Linked DNA regions of Caldalkalibacillus thermarum. The main gene of each other region encodes a partner of the protein of the gene in region 2 in a complex. Links are inferred from orthologs where the notes say so. Each region holds a gene or a part of one and is shown on either strand. Other genes may lie near its edges.

Region 1 (13,343 bases), on a different replicon or contig from region 2:
GCGGACGCAACCGAACGTTTTGGCGAGCAGTTGTTCTTGTTCTTGTGTTGGATACAAACGGAATTTGTAGGCTTTGTTGGGCATATTCACATCACCTGCCCACAATACGAACGTTTGTTTGATTTTATTTTACCACACTCATCATATTGAGGCTACATCAAACCGACATTCATCTCCCACTTTCGCTTCGCTTAGAAGTGGGAGACTTCTGTCGGAGGTAAGTTAAACGCAACAGGCCTAAATGGTCGCGGATGGCGCTGAAAATCAGCCAGTCCCAAAACAGATAGCTCAGTTTCAGGTCCCAACCAATGGGTTTCTTGTTGATCAACGCATCGGCCCGCCTGTAGCCCGTTTTCATGGCCAGCTGATACAATTTCCGTTTCAGCCACCCTGCATCCTGAATCCGCACCTGCACTTTGGACACCATGTCCTCCCAGATGCGCGGCGGGGAAAACATGGTATGGGGGCCGATTTCCCGCAGATTTTCCTGTACGGTATTGGTCTCCTCGGGAAAATTGACGGTAAAACCAATATGCAGTGCTGAGGAAAGACTCATCATCTGCTCCCCGATCCAGGCCAAAGGCAAGAAAGAGAGGAATTCGTCCCCCGGCTCCATGGGGTCCATCTTCATCAAGCTTACACCCATGTTGATCAGATTATGATGGGACAGCATCGCTGCTTTGGGGTGGCCGGTGGTCCCGGAGGTGTAGCAGAAGATGGCAATATCATCGCCTCGGCCTTTCTCCACTTCGGCTTCAAAAACCAGGGCATCCGGCCGCTGCCTGTATTTTTCCCCCAGGTCCTGCACGTCCTTAAAACTGAGTAAGCGCTCATTCTGATACATGCGTAAACCTTTGGGATCGTAATAAATGATATATTCCACCTGAGGGATCTCCTCTTTGGTTTCCAGCAATTTATCCACTTGTTCCTGGTCTTCGGCGATCACAATCTTCACTTCACTGTGATTCAGAAAATAGACCAGCTCCTTGGGCAGCGAATCCTGATAAATCCCGACCGAGATCCCGCCCAAGCTCTGGGCCGCCAAAGCCCCAAACAGCCATTCGGGACGGTTATCCCCAATAATTGCCAGGCGGTCTCCCCGCTGAAACCCCAATTCTAACAAACCGTAAGAGAACGCTTTCACATTGTCGTAATATTCCCTCCAGGTGAACTCCTGCCAAATCCCAAATTCTTTTTCCCTTAGCGCTACGGCCTCACCCATCGTTTCTGCTTTCTGCTTAAGCAGCTTAGGCAAGGTCACTTCTGTCATGCCCTCAAAGCCTCCTTTGTTCATGATCAAGTTCACGACCATGTTTGTGACCATCCATCAGACATGGGTCCTGGTCCCTCATAACAGCCCTAAATGGCTTCCTGGCCAAGGTAGGCTTCAATCACCCGGGGATCATTCTGCACCTCCTCCGGCTTGCCGTAACCGATCCGCTTGCCAAAATCCAGGACGGCAATGCGGTGGGAAAGTTCCATGACCACGCCCATGTCATGCTCAATCAGAACGATGGTGATGCCCCGCTCTTCGTTAATGTCCAAAATGAAGCGGGCCATATCTTCTTTCTCTTCATTGTTCATGCCGGCCATCGGTTCATCCAGAAGCAACAGCTTCGGCTCCGCGGCCAGCGCCCGGCCCAGCTCCACCCGTTTCTGCAAACCGTAAGACAACATGCCCACAGGCTGGTTGCGGATGTGCTCAATTTCCAAAAAGTCTCTTGGTCCGGTTCTTTTGACCACATCGGGCTAACAGGACACGCTTTCCTTCTGCCGGCAGCCGCCCGTTCACTAAAAAGGCCTTGCAAAAGGCGTGAAACTTCTGCAAGGCCTTAATGTTAATGGGCACAGGCGGCTCACCAGGGGCCAAGCCGCACTGTGCAGCTTCACTTCACCACCCTGTTCGCCGCTCAGCTCGCCTGTGTGTAAAATTATTCAACCTTAAATCCTTCTCCCAATACTTCATTGGCGTCAGTGACCACCACAAAGGCAGACGGATCGATGCGCCGCACCAGTTCTTTCAATTTGGTCACTTCCATTTGGTTCACCACACACATCAGCATCTCCCGTGGCCTGTCAGTGTAACCGCCGGTGGCCGTCAAACGGGTCACGCCCCGGTCCAAATCGTGCAAAATCGCGCGGCGCAGTTCCTCCTGCTGGTTGGAGATAATAAAGGCCACTTTGGCATAACCCATGCCCATCTGGACCACATCAATGGTCTTGCTGGTAATGAACAAGGCAATCAGGGCATACAGGGCCAGTTCAATGTTAAACACAACAGCCGATGAAATCACAATCAGGCCATCAATGATCAAAATGCCCAGCCCTAAGCGGAGTCCGGTAAACTTGTGCACAATTTGAGCGGCCAAATCCACCCCTCCGGTGGAGGCCCTGCCTCTGAACACCAGCCCCAGACCGGCGCCCACCCCGACGCCTCCAAATAACGCGGCTAAAAAGGGGTTGTCAGTGACGGGGCTGAGCTGAGAGGTCAAGACAACAGCCAGGGGCAAGCAGACGGTGCCCACTAACGTTTTTAAGCCGAACTGTTTGCCCAGGATGGCCACACCAGCCACAAAGAGGGGGATGTTAATTCCCCACTGGATGTAGCCTGGTTCAATGTCCGTGAGATAACCCAGTATAGTGCTGATCCCAACCACGCCGCCAGAGGCAATCCGGTTGGGATACAAAAACAGATTAAAGGCTAACGCCACCAATGTAGCCCCGGCAAAGAGATACATATAGTCTTTGATGACCAGCAGCCAGTGGGGCAGGGGCTTCTCCCTTTTGCGCCTCGCCAAGAGCTCCACCTCCATTTTGCCGAGAAAAAACCTATTGGTGTGACCCAATAGGTTTCTCCCCGAGAGACCGTTATGGTGCTTGTACTGCCATGCTGCTTTTACTGTGCCTTATCAGAGAGTTTGGATCTGAGGTAAGCATCGATAAACAGATCAATTTCGCCATCCATCACCGCTTGCACATTGCCCGTCTCCACATTGGTGCGATGATCCTTGACCATGCTGTAGGGATGGAAGACATAGGATCGAATCTGGTTGCCCCAGCCGATCTCCTTCTGTTCCCCTTTCAATTCAGCGAGCTTTTTTTGCTGTTCTTCAATGTGTTTTTCGTACAGACGGGCCTTCAAGATTTTCATGGCTTTTTCCCGGTTTTTAATTTGGGAACGTTCCGACTGGCAGGTCACCACGATGCCCGTGGGCAAATGGGTGATGCGCACGGCAGAATCGGTGGTGTTGACGTGCTGTCCTCCTGCCCCGCTGGAGCGGTAGGTATCAATTTTCAAGTCTTCCTGGCGGATCTCGATTTCCACGTTGTCATCCATTTCCGGCATCACATTACAGGACACAAAGGAAGTATGGCGGCGGCCCGAGGCATCAAAGGGACTGATGCGCACCAGCCTGTGGATGCCTTTTTCCGCCTTTAAATAGCCGTAAGCATTATGCCCCTTGATCAGCAGGGTGACACTTTTCACCCCTGCTTCATCCCCGGGCAGATAATCCAGCGTTTCGACCTTAAACCCTTTGGATTCTGCCCAACGGGTGTACATTCTGAGCAACATGGATGCCCAATCCTGGGACTCTGTTCCGCCGGCGCCGGGATGAAGCTCCAGGATGGCGTTGTTTTTATCATAAGGTTCGTTCAGCAAGAGTTCCAATTCAAATTGGCTGGCTTCGTCCTTGAGTTTGCGCACAGCCTGCCCTGCTTCCTGGACGAGGGACTCGTCATCTTCTTCTTCAGCCAACTCCAGCATCACTTCAATCTCCTCAAACTGGCTGTGGAGCTTGTTCATCTGCTCCACTTGCTGTTTAAGGGCGTTGGCTTCGCTGATGATGGCTTGGGCCTTGTTTTGGTCATTCCAGAAATCAGGCGCACTCATCACCTGTTCAAGTTCCTGAATGCGGGCCTCTTTTTTAGGTAAGTCAAAGAGACCCCCTTATGTTACTCAGGCGCTGCGCTAACGCCGTTAATTCTTGCCGCAGTTCATTCACAGACATGACCCATCACTCCTCTGTCAGCATCGGTTTCCCGGTTTCGGCTCCAAGTGTATATTGATGTTTTCCGCACAATCACTATTATAGCCGATCACGAGGTTTGTCCACAACAGCGTTTATATTTTTTGCCGCTGCCGCACGGACACAGTTCATTGCGGCCAATTTTCTTGCCCACGCGGACCGGTTGCGGCTTAGGTTTCTCCCCGCCGGGAGCCTGGGCTGCCGGGCGGGCTCCAGGCTGGACAGGAGTGGGCCGGACCGATTCACCCTGGGCCACAGCCTGACGCTCCACATTGGGCGTGATGTGGGCTTTAAGAATATAGGTGGCCACTTCTTCCTCAATGGCTTCAATCATGTTTTGGAACATTTCAAAGCCTTCCATCTGATAGGCCCTGAGCGGGTCAGTCTGGCCATAGGCGCGCAAATGGATGCCCTGCCGCAGCTGGTCCATGGCATCGATGTGGTCCATCCACTTGGTATCCACTGCCCGCAAGACCACCACTTTTTCAAATTCCCGCATCAGTTCCGGGCCCACTTCCTGCTCCCGCTGGTCATAAATGGCCTTGATCTTGTGCATGAACAGGTCAATGATCTCCTCCCGGGGCTTCATTTTAATCTCACCGACGGTGACGGTGCCCTCATGGAAGAAGGTGGCGTTGGCATAGTCAATAATGGCCTGGTAATCCCAGTCTTCAGGCACTTCGCTGTCCGGGGTGTGCAGGTTGACAATGCGTTCCACCACACTTTTGAGCATGCCTTCCACCACATCGCGCAGGCTGTCCCGTTCCAGCACTTCCCGGCGCTGTTTGTAAATAATTTCCCGCTGCTGGTTAATCACATCATCGTACTGCAGCAGCCACTTGCGGATGTCAAAGTTATGCCCTTCCACCCGCTCCTGGGCTTTTTCAATGGCCCGGGTGATCATCCGGCTCTCAATGGGCTGGTCCTCATCCATGCCGAGGCGCTCCATCATGCCCATGATATTCTCCCCGCCAAAGCGGCGCATCAGCTCGTCCTCCAGCGAGATAAAAAACTGGCTGGAACCGGGATCTCCCTGGCGCCCGGCCCGTCCGCGGAGCTGGTTGTCAATGCGGCGGGACTCATGCCGCTCCGTGCCGATAATATGCAGCCCGCCCAGTTCGGCCACGCCTTCCCCTAACACAATATCAGTTCCCCGTCCGGCCATGTTGGTGGCGATGGTGACCGCGCCCCGCTGGCCGGCTTGGGCAATAATCTCCGCTTCCCGCTCATGGTGTTTGGCATTGAGCACCTGGTGGGGAATGCCTTCTTTTTTGAGCATGGCCGACAGCAGCTCCGATTTTTCAATGGAGACCGTGCCGACCAGGACCGGCTGCCCTTTTTTGTGCCGTTCGACGATCTCTTTGACCACGGCCCGGAACTTGGCCGCTTCCGTTTTATAAACCATGTCGGGCAAGTCTTTACGGATCATGGGTTTGTTGGTGGGAATGACATACACGTCCAGGCCATAGATTTTGCGAAACTCTTCTTCCTCTGTTTTGGCCGTCCCCGTCATGCCGGCCAGTTTTTTATACATGCGGAAGTAGTTCTGGAAGGTGATCGTGGCCAAGGTCATGCTTTCCTGATGGATCTGCAGCCCTTCCTTGGCCTCAATGGCCTGGTGCAGCCCGTCACTGTAGCGGCGGCCGTGCATCAGGCGGCCGGTAAACTCATCGACAATCACCACTTCGCCGTTTTGGACCACATAATCCACATCCCGGCGCATGATCACCCGGGCTTTGAGGGCCTGGGTGATGTGATGGTTAATGAGCACATTGGCATGATCATAGAGGTTGTCAATGCCAAAAAAGCGCTCCGCTTTGGCCACCCCTTCTTCGGTCAGCATCACGTTGCGGGCCTTCTCGTCCACCGTGTAGTCCCTGTCTTTGACCAGGCTGGCCACAAAGCGGTCCGCCGCCTGGTAATACTGGGTGGAACGCTGGGCCTGTCCGGAGATGATCAGCGGGGTGCGGGCCTCGTCAATGAGGATGCTGTCCACCTCGTCCACAATGGCAAAATTGAGGGGCCGCTGCACCATCTGCTCCTTATACAGCACCATGTTGTCCCGCAAGTAGTCAAAACCAAACTCATTGTTGGTGCCATAGGTCACATCAGCGGCATAGGCTTCCTTTTTCTCTTGCTGGGACATCCCGCTGATATTCAGCCCCACCGTAAGCCCTAAAAAGTTATACAGCTTGCCCATCTGCTCACTGTCCCGTTTGGCCAGGTATTCGTTGACGGTGACCAGATGGACCCCCTTGCCGGTCAAAGCATTTAAATAAATGGGGAGGGTTGCCACCAAGGTTTTCCCTTCCCCAGTCTTCATCTCCGCGATTTCCCCTTTATGCAGCACAATGCCGCCCAACAGCTGCACATCAAAATGGCGCATATTGAGCACCCGTTTGGATGCTTCCCGGCAAACGGCATAGGCCTCGGGCAACAGGTCATCCAGCGTTTCACCCCTGGCCAGCCGCTCTTTAAAGTGCTGTGTTTTTTGCTGCAGCTCATTATCAGATAGGCGTTCCATCTCCGGTTCAAGACTGTTAATATGTTCCACAATTTTGTACATTTGTTTTAGCTCTTTTTCGGTGGGATCTCCAAACCACTTCTTCAACCATCCGAGCATCATTGATCGCTCCTTTTCAGCGCCTGTCCCTTGTCCTCAACCATAGTTTTCGCCAGCTCTGTTCTGTAGGTGATCAGGCGAGTGACATCATGCCTATTTTACCAGATGAAAGCGGAGGGACACAAGGAATGTGGGGAAGGGGGCAAAGTAGCATGGAGGGGCAGTTTTTATCGAATTGTGTCAAAATCATTCGAAATATGGCGATAATACTATTGATCAACAGTCTGAAATTATTTATCATTATTATAGTATGACTATGACCATGATTAATGGCCATCATGTCTCACATGTGTACCATCGTATTGAGTTGGTTCTTTTAGTTTGATATTTGTCATTCTATATTTGCACGACAAAAGTTTATTTTTACCAGCCAGGATGATTGTCTGACGAATGATAACAACAAATTTAAATATAAAAACGATAAAGGCAAAACTGTGGAAACACAGTGACGCAAAGCTACAGGGGCTAAGGTCCGCCAGGGCTATGCCAGCCAGCTGCCGTTTATGGGGATCAAAACCACATCCCTCATAGACGGGTGTGGTTTTTTTATATCCTGCAAGCTGAGAGGTAGGTACCTGTATGGCAAAAAAGAGCAATCAGTCTGCTCCAAGTCTCCAACTCGTCAATAAAGAAATGGAAGAGACACTCATTAAATCAGGACAACAGGTCCTAACCGTCTTAGAAAACATCCAAGGCGGGTATATTATCCTTAATCGCCACTGGGAATTTCTCTATCTTAATCCAGCCATAGAACAGCTGTTTAACATTGACCGTTTCAACCTGATTGGCAAAAATTTCTGGGATGCATTTCCTGAACTGAAAGATACCAAGTTTTACCAGGCCTATACCCGCCCAGGGGACAAGCAGGCCAGGCAATTCAGAGAATGGTATGCGCCCCTGAACCGGTGGTTTGAAGTGACCGTTTCCTCTTCCCAAGATATTGTCGCCATCTACTTCAGAGACCTATCGGAACAGCAAGGCACCCAGGTTATGATCCATCATGCTGTTCATGACGGAGCAGGAGACAAACAATACCGGCTTTTTAAGGGAGATATGAATGTTGACCAGTTAAAGCACATTGTGTTGGAACATGACCTGCCTCATGCGCTGGAAAACAATCAGCTCCGTGTTTACTACCAGCCCCAAATCGATAACACAACAGGAACCATTTGCGGGATGGAAGCCCTTATCCGCTGGGAGCATCCCACGCTGGGATTGGTGTCACCCAGTGAATTCTTGCCTGTGGCTGAAGCCAATGGCTTAATCACAGCCATTGGGCAGTGGGTGTTACAGACTGCCTGCCAGCAAGTAAAAACATGGCAGCAGCAGGAGGGGCGCCCAATTCATGTCTCTGTCAATTTTTCAGCCTTACAATTTCAGCAAGATAATCTAGCCGGTATCGTGCAGCAAGTCCTGGACACAACCGGATTGGAACCCGCTAGTCTCAGAGTGGAGATCACCGAATCAGCGATGATGACCAACCTGGAACAAACTGCCGCTACCTTAAAGCAATTAAAATCCCGGGGCATCCAGCTCGCCGTCGACGATTTTGGCATGTATTACTCTTCTTTGCAATATTTAAAGCACTTCCCACTGGACTTGATCAAAATCGACCGCTCTTTTATTATGGATATGCACAACCAACACAAAGATCAGGAAATTGTGAAAACCATTATAGAATTGGGGCACCGGTTGGGCCTGAAAGTGTGTGCTGAAGGCGTGGAATACGAGGAGCAATTCACTTTGCTTAAAGATTTTGGCTGTGATGAGGCACAAGGATTCTTATTCAGCAGACCCATGCCCTCTGAAGAGATAGAGCGGCTGCTGCACACCACACCCCGGATGTAAGGCTAGATCAAGCTGTGTTCACAAGGGCTGAATCAAGCAGTGTTCATGCTTAAGCTGCGTTCAACTCATCTCCCTGTAAAATGAAGGGCTGTCACCAAAGGAATGCTTTGGGGACAGCCCTTTTTTAGGTTTATTTTCGTTTTATTCCGGCTGAATCAGGCCGTAACGGCCATCCTTGCGCTTGTAAACCACGCTCACCTTTTGGGTTTCTGCATCGGAAAAGACAAAGAAATTGTGACCCAACAGATCCATTTGCAACACGGCTTCCTCGGCATCCATCGGCTTTAAGTTAAACCGTTTGGTACGCACGATCTCAATTTTGTCATCTGTTTCTTCTTCATGCGTCTCTTCGGCTTGGCCATTCACCTCTTGGAAAAGCTGCTTCACACTTCCGTCTTGCCGGAATTTGCGGTTGATCTTGGTTTTATATTTACGGATTTGGCGCTCCAGTTTTTCCACAACCAGATCAATTGAGGCATACATGTCCAGGCTCTTTTCCTCGGCACGGAGGAGCAACTTCGGCATGGGGATGGTTACTTCCACGCTGTGTTCATCCCGGGTCACTTTCAAGGTGACATATACATCGGAGGTAATGTCTTCATTAAAGTACCGCTCCAGGCGTCCGACCTTCTTTTCCACATAATCGCGCAAAGCCGGAGTGACCTCAATATTTTCCCCACGAATATTAAATTTCATGGTCTCATCCTCCTCTCACTTTGTGTTATACTTATTCGACATTTTTCCTAAAATTCCTACCTAAACTTAGACTTTTTTCACATTTTTGTCGAAAAAGATAGACATTTTCTTGACAGTGAACCAGTTGGCTAATGTTGTCCCTGTCCACAACATTCCTGTTTATGCACACAATAAAAAACCGGCCGCTTCAGGGCCGGGGTAGCGTCTATTTGGCAAGCCCATCTTCTGCTGCTTGGCTTACTTTTTCATCAGCACCTTCCCCATCGGCCTCAGCCGGTTCAGCTTCTTCCCCATCCTGCTGTTCGAGCTGGGCCACGTGCTGAATCTCCTGCAAAATGCCAGAGGGGTCCAGCTCATTTAACAGCTTAGACATGTTCATCAGAATAATCAGCCGCTCGTCCACTTTGGCAATCCCGAGCACGCTTTCAGAAGCAGCGCCATGCAAGTCCACTTGCTGGACCTGGTCCGGGTCAATGTCCACAACATCCTTGGCTTCATCCACCACCAAACCCATTGAGCGGCCGTCCACATCAATGACAATGATGCGCGCATCGTCTTCGTCCGTGCACTCTGCTTCCAACAGATAGGTGCGTAAATCCGCGATGGGAATCACTTGCTGGCGGATATTCAACACGCCGCGTATATGTTGGGGCACTTTGGGAATTTTGGTTGGTTTTTGCATCCGTTCAATGGAAACCACCTGCCCGATGGGAACGCCATACTCTTCCGTTCCCAGACGGAAAGCGACAATTTTACGGCTCTCAAGCTTAGAATTTGCCATCATGCGGGACTCCTCCACCATACTGTTTTTGCCGGTTCAAACGCAAAACCTCTTTCCAGGTGTCGCGGAACTGGCTGACGTATGTTTCCACCTCATCCAAAATGGCCGCGTCATTGTTGATATTGGCTTCAATCAGGCGGCGGAGTATATAGTCATACATCCGCAGCATATCCTTGGCCACAGCGTAATCCGTGTTCAGGGTGACCATCAGCTCCCGGATGATATCCTGCGCCTTTTGCATATACTTGTTCCGCTCTTGGATGTTATTTTCCTCTATCGCCTGCCGGGCTTGCTTAATAAAATTAAGGCACCCGTTATATAACATGAGCGTTAATTCGCCGGGAGAGGCGGTTTGCACCGCATTGTGCTTGTACGTTTGATAGGGATTGCGGACAGACAATGAGACGCCTCCTTTCAGGACAATCCTTACTTGCGCTTGTCAATATAGGTTCCGTCTGTGTATATGGCCGCATAAGGCTGCTGGTATTTGTGCGCGGCCTGCTTGCCTTGGTTCAGCTTCTGCAGTTGCCGGGCAAAAGCAGTGTACAAGCTGCGCAGCCGTTCGTTCAGTTCCGGTTCCCAATCTTTAAGCCGGGCTAAGAGTTCCTTTTCCTCCCCTGTCCAAGCCAAGCTGCCCTCCTGCTGCAGATGTTGCAGCTTGGCTATTGTGTGGCCCCGTGCCTCAACCGCCGCCTGCAACTGTTCCACGACAGCCGGGTCATTCTTGTTCATATCCTCATGGACACGGGCCAGTTGCTCCCGGATACGGCAGGTTTCAGCATACAGCCGTTGAAGCAGTTCTCTGTGTGTCTCCATGGACAGAGCTCCTTTGACAGCTTAAATCGTTCCTTTAATCAAATATGGAAATGCGCTCCCCGGTTAAAATGAGCTTTTCACGTTGAAGAAGTGTCAGCCTTACATGTTAAAGAAGTGGGTCAGCAGGAACATGGTTTGCTGGTTCATGTCATTAATGGCCTTCTCCATCGCGGTAAACTGGCGCCAGTAACGTTCCTCAATGCGGGCCAAACGGTCTTCCCAACGGGCAATCTGATCATCTATGTCACGCAATTGCCGCCCCAAGACACTTTGATCCCCTGTCGTGATGCCCGGGGAACCGGCCCGGTCACGGAGGCGGCTGATGCTGTCACCCACCACCTGATAGATGCGCCGCCCGATGCCCATTTGATCCCGGTTGCCTTCTTCCGCCGGAGCTTGCGTAAACAAGGCCATGACTTCATCAGGACGCTCAGCAATCGCTTCCCGCAACTTGGCTTCGTTAATGACCAGCCTGCCCCCGTCCCGCCAGTTGCTTGAGGTGGTAATGCCGATTTCCGCCAAGTGGCGCAACTGGCCGGCAGGAATGCCTTCTATCGGGTTGGTCCAAGCCTGGCGCAGGTCAACCAGCACCTGGCGCAGGAGGGGATCATTGCGCAACAGGCCGCTCCGGGCCCGTTCGTCCCAGCGCTTGGCCTCCGTTTCGGACAAGGCTTCCCGCTGCTCGTCGGTCAGCGGAGGATAGTCCCTGTAACGGGGTTCATTCAGTTTTTCATTAATTTTGTCGATCAGTTCATTATACGCTTCGACAAAGGCTTTAATCTGCTCAAAGACCTGATCAGGATTGGATTGGACCGTAACCGTATATTCCCCCGTCTGGTACAAGGTCAGGTTCATCCCCCGCACCGAGATGTTATTGGTAGTATGTTCGATTGTATCAATGCCGTCAAAATCAACGATAGCATTTTGTCCTTGAGCGGTATACGTGCCCTCATACGTGGCAGGATCAGTGCGGCCTAAAATATATTTGTCGATAAACTCGACTGTTTGGCTGGCACCGTCCACTCCATCCCCGATGGTCAGCTGCATATGTTCCCCTGTTTCTCGGGTACTGATAAAAAAGCGGCCCAGGGTGTCATCAAAAGAGGCTTGAAGACCTAAGGAAACCTCCTTGCCATCTTCAGTCACTGAAGCCCGGGACAGTTTGCGGGCCAGTGTGGAAAAGGTATCTTCGGCAGTGATGGTGATCTCGGCTGTCCGTTGGTTCGTTCCATCGTTCACGCTGACCTTGATGGTGAAGCTGCCTTCTGTTGCATCACGTCCCATGGCTGCAAAGATATTGGTTGAGGCTTTGACATCGTTCCCGTCTTTGTCTTTGATCCGTTGCTCGGAACGGATCTCCGCCCCTTTCGCTAACTGGATGACTTCCACGGTATAGGTTCCCGCCTGAGCTGAGGCTGTGGCCGTTGCCTTTAAGCCACTTGCATTAGAGCTCATCGCTTGCAGGGCAATGAATGTGGACTGCAAACGCATATGGGCGTGCGTATCCCGGAAGGTTCTCAAGGCGAGGTTCATCTCCCGGTAGGCATCCCGCTGCCAGCTCAACCATTCCCTCCGCTGGAACAGCTTGTCCATCGGGATCCGTTCAGCCCGCATCAAGTCTTGGACAATCTGGTTAATATCCATACCTGAGGCCAAACCGGCAATGCGCATCTGTGACCCTCCCGTTTGTCGATTGTGTTTTCTTTACCTGCCCTTGAATGGCAGCTGACCGCCTCCAGCCATCAAGTTACACTTTTTCATCGACAATCAGCCCGACAAACTGAAGCATGGAGACGTACATATCAAGAAGTTTCTCAGGGGGAATCTCCCGGATCACTTCCTGGCTCTCCTGATCCACCAGGCGTACAATATAGCGGTCCAGCTCTTCGTAAAGTTCAAAACGCAAAGTTTTATATGCCGGTTTCAAAAATTCATTCAATCCTTTAAGGGTCTTTTCCAAATCTTCTTTGGTCAGTTCCAGCTGGGGTGAACTTAAGCGCTGTTCGGCCGGTTGCTGGGATTGTTCCCGATGCTGGGTGCGAATCTCGCTTTCCCCTTTGCGCTGCAGGTTAACATGCAGTGAAGACGATGTGACCGGTTCGATTCCCATAAAAAAAGCCTCCTTCACCGATAGTTACCTTTACTTTATATATCGGCAGGAGGCAGGCGAGTGTTTAACACGATTTTGAACCGGAGACATTAAGTTACTAATCTTATAAAAAATTAACCCAATATTCGAAATAACTGAACAAGACCTGTTTCATTATCCTTTTGCAAGACTTTAAAATTATTTTTTTCGTAAAAGGATATGAGTTTCTGGCAATCTTCGCATTCAACAAAAACAAATCTTCCCCCAACAAGGTTAAAAGCTTCGATAATAAGACTTATAGCATATCCTAATATTTCATTTCCGGATATTCGATCTTTGTATACGTCATTTTTACCTAACTGTCCAATTAAATACCCTGCAACATTTTCAGTATTTTTAAACAGTCCATCAAGCCTTTTGCGTACACTATTCGATACATTTTCTCCAATATATAAAGGCTTA
Region 2 (8,115 bases):
CATTGACCATCGGTTCGATGGCCAGTACCATGCCGGGTTTTAAGCGGGGTCCCCGGTTGGGCGGACCAAAGTTGGGGATCTGCGGATCTTCATGAAGCTTGGTGCCGATCCCGTGCCCCACATATTCCCGGACAATGGAGAAACCGGCGGCTTCCACATAGGTTTGAATCGCATGGGAAATGTTGGACAAGCGGGCACCGGGCTTTGCTTCAGCCAACCCTTTGTACAGCGATTGCTCCGTAATGGTGAGCAGACGCTGGTCCTCCTCACTGATTTTCCCAACCGGATACGTCCAGGCAGAGTCACCATGATAGCCTTTGAAATTGGCGCCCACATCAATGCTGATGATATCGCCTTCTTTTAGTTTGCGCTCCGACGGAATACCATGAACAAGTTCTTCGTTAACCGAGGTGCATATACTGCCAGGAAAGCCTCCATAACCTTTGAAGGAAGGCGTTGCTCCATGTGACCGAATCACTTTCTCCGCCAGGGCATCGAGCTCTTTGGTTGTAATCCCAGGTTCTATGACTTCTTGTAATGCTTGGTGCACCAGAGCTACAATACGCCCTGCTTCTCTCATAAGCTCAAGTTCTTGCTTGGATTTGGTGACAATCATGGTGTCTGACCTCTTAAAATCGTGGTGATGTCGCCAAATACCTGCTGAATGTCTTGCTCTCCGTTAACTGTGCGCAGATAACCTTTCTGCTTGTAGAAGTTAAGGAGTGGTTCTTGCTGCTTCAGGTTCACCTCAAGGCGTGTTTGAACCGTTTCTTCACTGTCATCATCACGCTGGTAGAGTGAACCTCCACACCTGTCGCACACACCTTCTTGCTTCGGAGGGTTGAATAACACGTGGTAAGTGGCACCACAATCACGACAAATGCGCCGGCCGGTCAAGCGTTTCAACAATGTTTCCTGGGCCACTTCAATATAAATCACATGATCCAATTTCCGGCCGGATTTTGCCAATATATCATCCAATGCTTCTGCTTGAGCCACGGTACGGGGGAAACCGTCAAGCAAAAAGCCTTGTTTACAATCATCTTTGGCTAATCGTTCTTTAACAATACCTATGGTGACTTCATCAGGGACCAGTTCCCCCCGGTCCATATAGGCTTTAGCCTCCCGACCGAGCGGGGTTCCGTCTTTGATGGCACCGCGGAACATATCACCCGTCGAAATATGCGGAATGCCAAAGGTGTCAACAATCTTTTCCGCCTGGGTTCCCTTTCCGGCCCCCGGCAAACCCATGAGTACAAGATTCATCAAACCCCTCCACATACTAAAGATGGTTTATTTAATAAACCCTTTATAGTGGCGCTTCACCAGCTGGCTGTTGACCTGCTTCATGGTCTCTAAAGCCACGCCGACCACAATTAAGAGCGCTGTACCTCCGATGGTCACCGTAGGAGGCAGGTTGGCCAGGGCTGAGAAAAAGACAGGTAAAATAGACACAGCTGCCAAGAATAGGGCGCCAGCCAGTGTGATGCGGTTTAAGATGCGTGTCAGATAGGTAGATGTTGTTTTGCCGGGACGAATGCCAGGGATATAGCCGCCATGCTTCTTCATGTTTTCCGCTATCTGTATAGGGTTGATTTGCACAAACGTATAGAAATAGGTGAAACCAATGATCAGAATCACGTAGAAAAACATCCCAATCGGGCTGGTATAGTCAAAATGATTAATCACCCAATCCGCTATGGGGTTTCCGGCAAAAAACATGGCTATTGTTGGCGGGAAGAAGATTAAGGACATGGCAAAGATGACCGGAATCACCCCTGCGGCATTAACCTTCAGCGGGATATGGGTGGATTGCCCACCATACATGCGCCGTCCGACCACGCGCTTGGCATATTGGACCGGAATTTTGCGCACACCTTGTTGAATATAGATCACGCCAGCCACAACGGCTAACACAACCAAGGCCAGAATGACCACTTTGAGAACACCAAAGAAAATGTTGGCTCCTTCACCAAACTCACTGAGATAAATTTGATTCAAGCTACTCGGTATGGCTGCCACAATTCCAGCAAAGATCAAGATGGAGATACCGTTGCCAATGCCTTTCTCGGTAATTTGTTCACCCAGCCACATCAGGAAAGTGGTGCCTGCTGTTAAAATCACGGCAATATACAAATAGGTGCCCAAACCGGGGTTGACCACGAGGCCAGGAAACAAGTTGTTAAAGCCAATGGACATCCCAATGGCCTGAACAAAGGCGAGTACGACAGTGCCATAACGGGTAACCTGAGCCAGTTTACGCCGTCCGGCTTCCCCTTCCCGGGCCCATTGGGCAAACTTAGGAATCACGTCCATGGTTAACAGTTGCACAATAATGGAGGCCGTAATATACGGCATGACCCCCATGGCAAAAATGGAGAAACGCTCCAGGGCTCCCCCGCCTAAAATGCTGATAATCCCCAACACATTGGCTTGGTCATACAGATTGATCACATTGGGATTAACGTTGGGTACGGGGATAAAAGCCCCGATGCGAAAGATAATTAACACCAGCAGGGTAAAGATGATTTTGCGCCGAAGGTCTTCCACTTTCATAATGTTGGAGATTGTGGCAAACATTAAATCACCTCAGTTTTTCCACCGGCAGCTTCAATTTTTTCGATGGCGGATTGGGAGAATTTGTTGGCTTTCACCGTTAACTTCACCTTAAGCTCGCCGTCGCCCAGGATTTTAAGGCCATCTTTTAAGTTTTTAACGATACCGATTTCTTTTAGCAGCTCAGGTGTAACAGTAGTGCCTTCTTCAAAGCGGTTGAGCGTCTCCAGATTAACAATGGCATACTCTTTGCGGGTCGGGTTGTTAAACCCTCGCTTGGGCAAGCGGCGGTATAATGGCATTTGACCACCTTCAAAGCCAGGACGAACGCCTCCACCCGCACGGGCCTTTTGCCCTTTTGTTCCGCGACCTGCTGTCTTACCCATGCCGCTGCCAATGCCTCGGCCGACACGTTTACGTGCTTTGCGAGATCCAGGTGCTGGTTTCAATTCATGCAGTTTCACAACGATACACCTCCTCTGTGCTCAGTGGCTGTTTTATTGCTCCACTTCTTCGACTTCAACCAAATGGCTCACTTTATTGATCATGCCGCGGATGGCAGGATTATCTTGATGCACCACAGTTTGATGGCGTTTTTTGAGTCCTAAAGCTTCAATAGTCTTCCGTTGATCGGGTTTACGACCTATCACACTGCGTTTGAGGGTGATCGCCAATTTTTTTGCCATCTGTTCTCCCTCCTTATCCTAACAGTTCCTCAACGGTCTTACCCCGTAGTCTGGCTACTTCTTCAGCTGTTTTGAGGCGCTGCAAGCCTTCAAAGGTAGCCCGGACCATATTAATGGCATTGGAGCTGCCCAGTGATTTGGTCAAGATATCTTGTACGCCAGCCAGTTCCAAAACGGCACGGACAGGACCCCCGGCAATAACTCCCGTACCTTTTGAGGCAGGTTTCATCAGCACTTTTCCGGCACCGTGATGACCGATGATTTCATGGGGAATGGTGGATTTAACAATAGGCACTTTAATCAAATTTTTCTTCGCTGCTTCAATTCCTTTGCGGATCGCATCCGGTACCTCACCTGCTTTACCTAAGCCGAAACCAACATGGCCATTGCGGTCTCCTACCACAACCAGTGCACTAAACCGGAAGCGACGGCCACCTTTAACCACTTTGGCCACACGCTTAATGGCGACGACTTTTTCTTCCAGTTCTAGTTTATTAGGGTCGATCTGCATGTTTTTCCCTCCTTTGAACATTAGAATTGCAAACCACCTTCGCGAGCAGCATCAGCCAGTGCTTTGACACGGCCATGATAGAGGTAGCCGCCGCGATCGAATACGACCTTTTGGTATCCTTTTTCGATCGCACGCTTGGCCAGCAAGGCACCTACCTGCTGAGCTGCTTCTATATTACCGCCATACTCAATCTTATCGCGCAACTCTTTATCTAAAGTGGAAGCCGAGACAAGTGTTCTTCCTTCCATATCATCGATGAGCTGGGCATAGATATGTTTCGTAGACCGGAACACATTCAGGCGTGGACGTTCCGGTGTCCCGAACACTTTGCGTCTCACCCGGGCATGGCGCTTTTTACGCGCTTTATTTTTGTCCACTTTTGTGATCATGGCTTACCCTCCTTTACTTACCTGTCTTACCTTCTTTACGGCGAACATGCTCTCCTTCATAGCGAATCCCTTTGCCTTTATAAGGCTCGGGTTCACGCACAGCGCGTATCTTGGCGGCCACAGCACCGACACGCTCTTTGTCAATGCCTTTTACTGTGATTTTGGTTTGGGAAGGAACCTCGATCTCAATGCCTTTTTCAGGCACAATCTCAACGGGATGAGAGTAACCCACGTTTAGCACCAGCTTATTGCCGCTTTTTTGGGCACGGTATCCAACCCCAACAAGTTCCAGGCTTTTTTCATATCCCTTGGTCACACCCTCCACCATGTTGGCAATCAGTGAACGGGTCGTGCCATGCAGGGATTTGTGCAGCTTATCGTCAGAAGGTCTTTCAACGACCACTTGATTGTCTTCAACACTAATTTGCATATCAGGATGAAATTGGCGGGAAAGTTCACCCTTCGGTCCTTTGACGGTCACTTCATTACCGTTAACCTTAACCTCTACCCCATCTGGGATTTGGACCGGCTTTATGCCAATGCGTGACATAAAAACACCTCCGTTTCTGCTCTGTGTTTACCAGACGTAAGCGATAACCTCGCCGCCTACATTTTGCCGGCGTGCTTCTTTGTCAGTCATGACACCTTTGGATGTGGAGATAATCGCAATGCCCAAACCGCCCAAAACGCGGGGAAGTTCATGACTTTTAACGTAGACGCGCAAGCCTGGTTTACTAATCCGTTTCAATCCGGTGATGACCCGTTCATTGTTCGGTCCGTATTTTAGATAGATACGGATAATCCCTTGTTTGTTATCTTCAATATATTCCGCATCACGAATAAATCCTTCGCGCTTTAAAATCTCCGCAATTTGCTTTTTCAGATTAGAAGCCGGTACTTCTATATATTCGTGACGAACAGCATTTGCGTTGCGAATACGTGTCAGCATATCAGCAATAGGATCTGTCATTGCCATTCCAAATTACCTCCTTCCTTCCCAAGCTCGGGATTACCAACTTGCTTTTTTCACACCAGGAATTTGACCTTTGTAGGCCAATTCACGGAAACAGATACGGCACAACCTAAATTTACGGTAAACCGAATGGGGGCGGCCGCAACGCTCACAACGGGTGTAAGCACGCACTTTAAATTTCGGCTTCCGCTTGGCTTTGGCGATCATGGATTTTTTGGCCACTTTGTTGATTCCCTCCTTCTGTCACGTGTTTGAGATTTAACGGGATCTGCCGCTACATTTCTCCGTTGTTTACTTTCTGAAAGGCATACCCATTTCATCAAGCAAGGCTCTGCATTCTTCATCCGTTTGGGCTGTGGTCACAATCACCACATCCATGCCGCGCACTTTGTCAATTTTATCGTAGTCGATCTCAGGAAAAATCAGTTGTTCTTTCAAACCTAACGTGTAGTTTCCCCGTCCGTCAAAGGATTTAGGGGATACGCCTCTAAAGTCACGCACCCGGGGCAAAGCAACATTAAACAGTTTATCCAGGAAGTGATACATCCGTTCCCCGCGCAGGGTCACTTTGGCACCGATAGGCATCCCTTCGCGAATTTTAAAACCGGCAATGGACTTTTTGGCGCGGGTAATCACCGGCTTTTGGCCTGTGATGGCTTGAAGGTCAGCAACAGCGCCGTCCAGCACCTTGGGGTTGTGAGCTGCTTCTCCAATTCCCATGTTGATCACAACTTTTTCAATCTTAGGCACTTGCATGACGTTTTTATAATTAAACTTTTGCATGAGCGCAGGAACGACTTCATTGCGGTATTTTTCCAGCAATCTTGCTGCCATGAGTGACAACCTCCTTTCAAACTCCATTATTTATCCAATGGCTCACCGGACTTTTTGGCGATGCGTACTTTTTTGCCGTTTTCCAGCACTTTGTACCCCACGCGGGTTGGCTCGCCTGTTTTCGGATCGAGCGGCATCACATTGGAAACATGAATGGGCGCTTCTTGGGTAATAATGCCCCCTTGGGGATTGGCCTGATTGGGTTTTTGATGTTTTTTGACCAGATTAACCCCTTCAACCAAAACACGGTTTTTGCGGGGATAAGCGGCAATGACGCGCCCCTTCTTTCCTTTGTCTTTACCGGCAATCACCATGACGATATCGTCTTTTTTGACATGCATCTGTTGTGCACCTCCTACCTGTCAATCTCAGGTTGTGATCGTTCCATCCCTTTTATCGCTTTCTCACTTAAAGCACCTCAGGGGCAAGGGAAATAATTTTCATAAAGTCTTTGTCACGCAGCTCACGAGCCACTGGGCCGAAAATACGTGTGCCGCGGGGACTTTTATCATCACGTACGATGACGGCAGCATTTTCATCAAAGCGAATATAAGATCCGTCCTTGCGGCGAACACCTTTTTTGGAGCGCACAACGACTGCTTTGACCACATCACCTTTTTTAACAACGCCTCCGGGTGTTGCATCCTTCACCGAGCAGACAATCATATCTCCGATATTGGCATATTTGCGACCGGAACCACCAAGCACTTTGATGCACAAGAGTTCTCTTGCTCCGGTATTGTCAGCCACTTTCAAACGAGTCTCTTGTTGAATCATCCTAAGACCTCCTCTCTGCTAAGCCATTTCGTTAGGAAAGGCGAGTGAATCCTTAAATGATGACACCTTCTTCGACGATTTCAACCAGACGCCAACGCTTCTCTTTGGACAGCGGACGAGTTTCCATGATTTTTACAATGTCGCCCACTTTAGCCTGATTGTGTTCATCATGGGCTTTATATTTTTTAGTGTATTTCACACGCTTTTTGTACAGCGGGTGCATTTTGTACGTTTCAACAGCGACCGTAATGGTTTTGTCCATTTTATCACTGACGACTCTTCCGATTTGAACTTTGCGTCGATTACGTTCTGCCATCTTGCAACCCCCTTTCGATTATTTGGAGTTAATGCCCAGTTCCCTTTCGCGCAACACAGTTTTTGCTCGGGCAATGTCTTTGCGTACCTGACGAATGCGTGCCGTATTGTCCAGTTGTCCTGTTGCCAATTGAAAACGAAGGTTAAACAACTCTTCCTTTAAAGCAGCAATTTTTTGCTCGATTTCGGCCGTGGTCATGTTACGGAATTCGCTAGCTTTCATTGTGCTCACCACCCACACCTTCACGTTTGACAAACTTCGTTTTGATCGGAAGTTTGTGTGAGGCTAATCTTAAAGCTTCACGGGCAACTTCTTCAGGCACGCCGGCCAGTTCAAACATCACTTTGCCAGGTTTGACAACAGCAACCCATCCTTCCGGAGAACCTTTACCGGAACCCATGCGCACCTCCAACGGCTTCTTCGTGTAGGGCTTGGATGGGAAAATCTTGATCCATACCTTACCGCCACGTTTGATATAGCGTGTCATGGCCACACGGGCAGCTTCAATTTGGCGGTTGGTGATCCAGGCAGGCTCAAGAGCTTGCAAGCCGTATTCGCCGAAGGTAACTTCTGTGCCGCCTTTGGCGCGCCCTTTCATTCTGCCGCGATGCTCTTTACGGTATTTAACACGTTTCGGCATTAGCATGATTATTGACCTCCTTCCGCTCTCTTCTTTCTCTTTTGAGGCAGAACTTCTCCACGGTAAATCCATACTTTGACGCCAATTTTTCCGTAAGTGGTGTCCGCTTCAGCGGTACCATAGTCAATATCCGCACGCAAGGTATGCAATGGAACTGTTCCTTCGCTATAACCTTCACTGCGGGCGATGTCTGCACCACCCAAACGACCGCTCACCATCGTTTTGATCCCTTTAGCCCCGGCACGCATGGTGCGTTGAATCGCTTGTTTCATAGCCCGTCTGAAGGAGATCCGGTTTTCGATCTGACGGGCAATGTTTTCGGCCACGAGTTTAGCATCAAGATCAGGCTGCTTGATTTCGCTGATATTTAAATGAACCCGTTTGCCCGTCATTTTATTTAAAGCTTTTCTTAACGCTTCAACTTCGGAGCCGC

What was found.
Region 1: the proteins of secY (region 2) and secA are in contact, whole or in part, in a crystal structure (PDB 3DIN), measured with the Thermotoga maritima proteins. The link is inferred for Caldalkalibacillus thermarum from one-to-one orthologs. Residues at the interface, in WP_004081795.1 of Thermotoga maritima: Glu108, Gly109, Glu110, Glu111, Ala236, Glu237, Arg238, Arg239, Ile240, Thr241, Ile242, Gln243, Tyr244, Ala245, Arg246, Arg247, Val248, Thr249, Gly250, Arg251, Arg252, Val253, Tyr254, Gly256, Ala257, Ser258, Thr259, Tyr260, Leu261, Pro262; in WP_004082002.1 of Thermotoga maritima: Glu261, Ala262, Arg263, Lys300, Ala301, Arg302, Thr303, Ile304, Ile305, Leu323, Tyr324, Asp325, Pro326, Val329, Ser330, Tyr333, Ile336, Lys340, Phe345, Val349, Glu363, Phe364, Tyr374, Ser375, Gly376, Gly377, Glu393, Ile395, Thr482, Ser483.

Annotation. Positions count from the first base shown.
Region 1 is NZ_BMKZ01000016.1:10,756-24,098, reverse strand. Bases 3,876-6,970 are described here. They hold secA (preprotein translocase subunit SecA), read right to left. Parts: upstream 6,652-6,970; coding sequence 4,099-6,651; downstream 3,876-4,098. Outside these bases: IEW48_RS08105 (AMP-binding protein), read right to left, coding at 170-1,270; IEW48_RS08095 (YitT family protein), read right to left, coding at 1,932-2,738; IEW48_RS08080 (sensor domain-containing protein), read left to right, coding at 7,231-8,499; hpf (ribosome hibernation-promoting factor, HPF/YfiA family), read right to left, coding at 8,641-9,195; IEW48_RS08070 (chemotaxis protein CheW), read right to left, coding at 9,401-9,976; flagellar export chaperone FliS, read right to left, coding at 9,963-10,376; IEW48_RS08060 (hypothetical protein), read right to left, coding at 10,403-10,792; IEW48_RS08055 (flagellar hook-associated protein 2), read right to left, coding at 10,892-12,463; flagellar protein FlaG, read right to left, coding at 12,540-12,902; IEW48_RS08045 (acetyltransferase), read right to left, coding at 13,016-13,343. UniProt on the Escherichia coli protein: Required for protein export, interacts with the SecYEG preprotein conducting channel.
Region 2 is NZ_BMKZ01000012.1:20,439-28,553, forward strand. The notes cover bases 438-3,400. They hold secY (preprotein translocase subunit SecY), read right to left. Parts: upstream 2,581-3,400; coding sequence 1,294-2,580; downstream 438-1,293. Other genes in these bases: map (type I methionyl aminopeptidase), read right to left, coding at 438-616; IEW48_RS06465 (adenylate kinase), read right to left, coding at 613-1,266; rplO (50S ribosomal protein L15), read right to left, coding at 2,580-3,020; rpmD (50S ribosomal protein L30), read right to left, coding at 3,054-3,242; rpsE (30S ribosomal protein S5), read right to left, coding at 3,256-3,400. Also shown: more of map, read right to left, coding at 1-437; more of rpsE, read right to left, coding at 3,401-3,753; rplR (50S ribosomal protein L18), read right to left, coding at 3,774-4,142; rplF (50S ribosomal protein L6), read right to left, coding at 4,156-4,692; rpsH (30S ribosomal protein S8), read right to left, coding at 4,720-5,118; IEW48_RS06505 (type Z 30S ribosomal protein S14), read right to left, coding at 5,152-5,337; rplE (50S ribosomal protein L5), read right to left, coding at 5,407-5,949; rplX (50S ribosomal protein L24), read right to left, coding at 5,976-6,290; rplN (50S ribosomal protein L14), read right to left, coding at 6,358-6,726; rpsQ (30S ribosomal protein S17), read right to left, coding at 6,779-7,042; rpmC (50S ribosomal protein L29), read right to left, coding at 7,061-7,264; rplP (50S ribosomal protein L16), read right to left, coding at 7,254-7,688; rpsC (30S ribosomal protein S3), read right to left, coding at 7,691-8,115. UniProt on the Escherichia coli protein: The central subunit of the protein translocation channel SecYEG. Consists of two halves formed by TMs 1-5 and 6-10.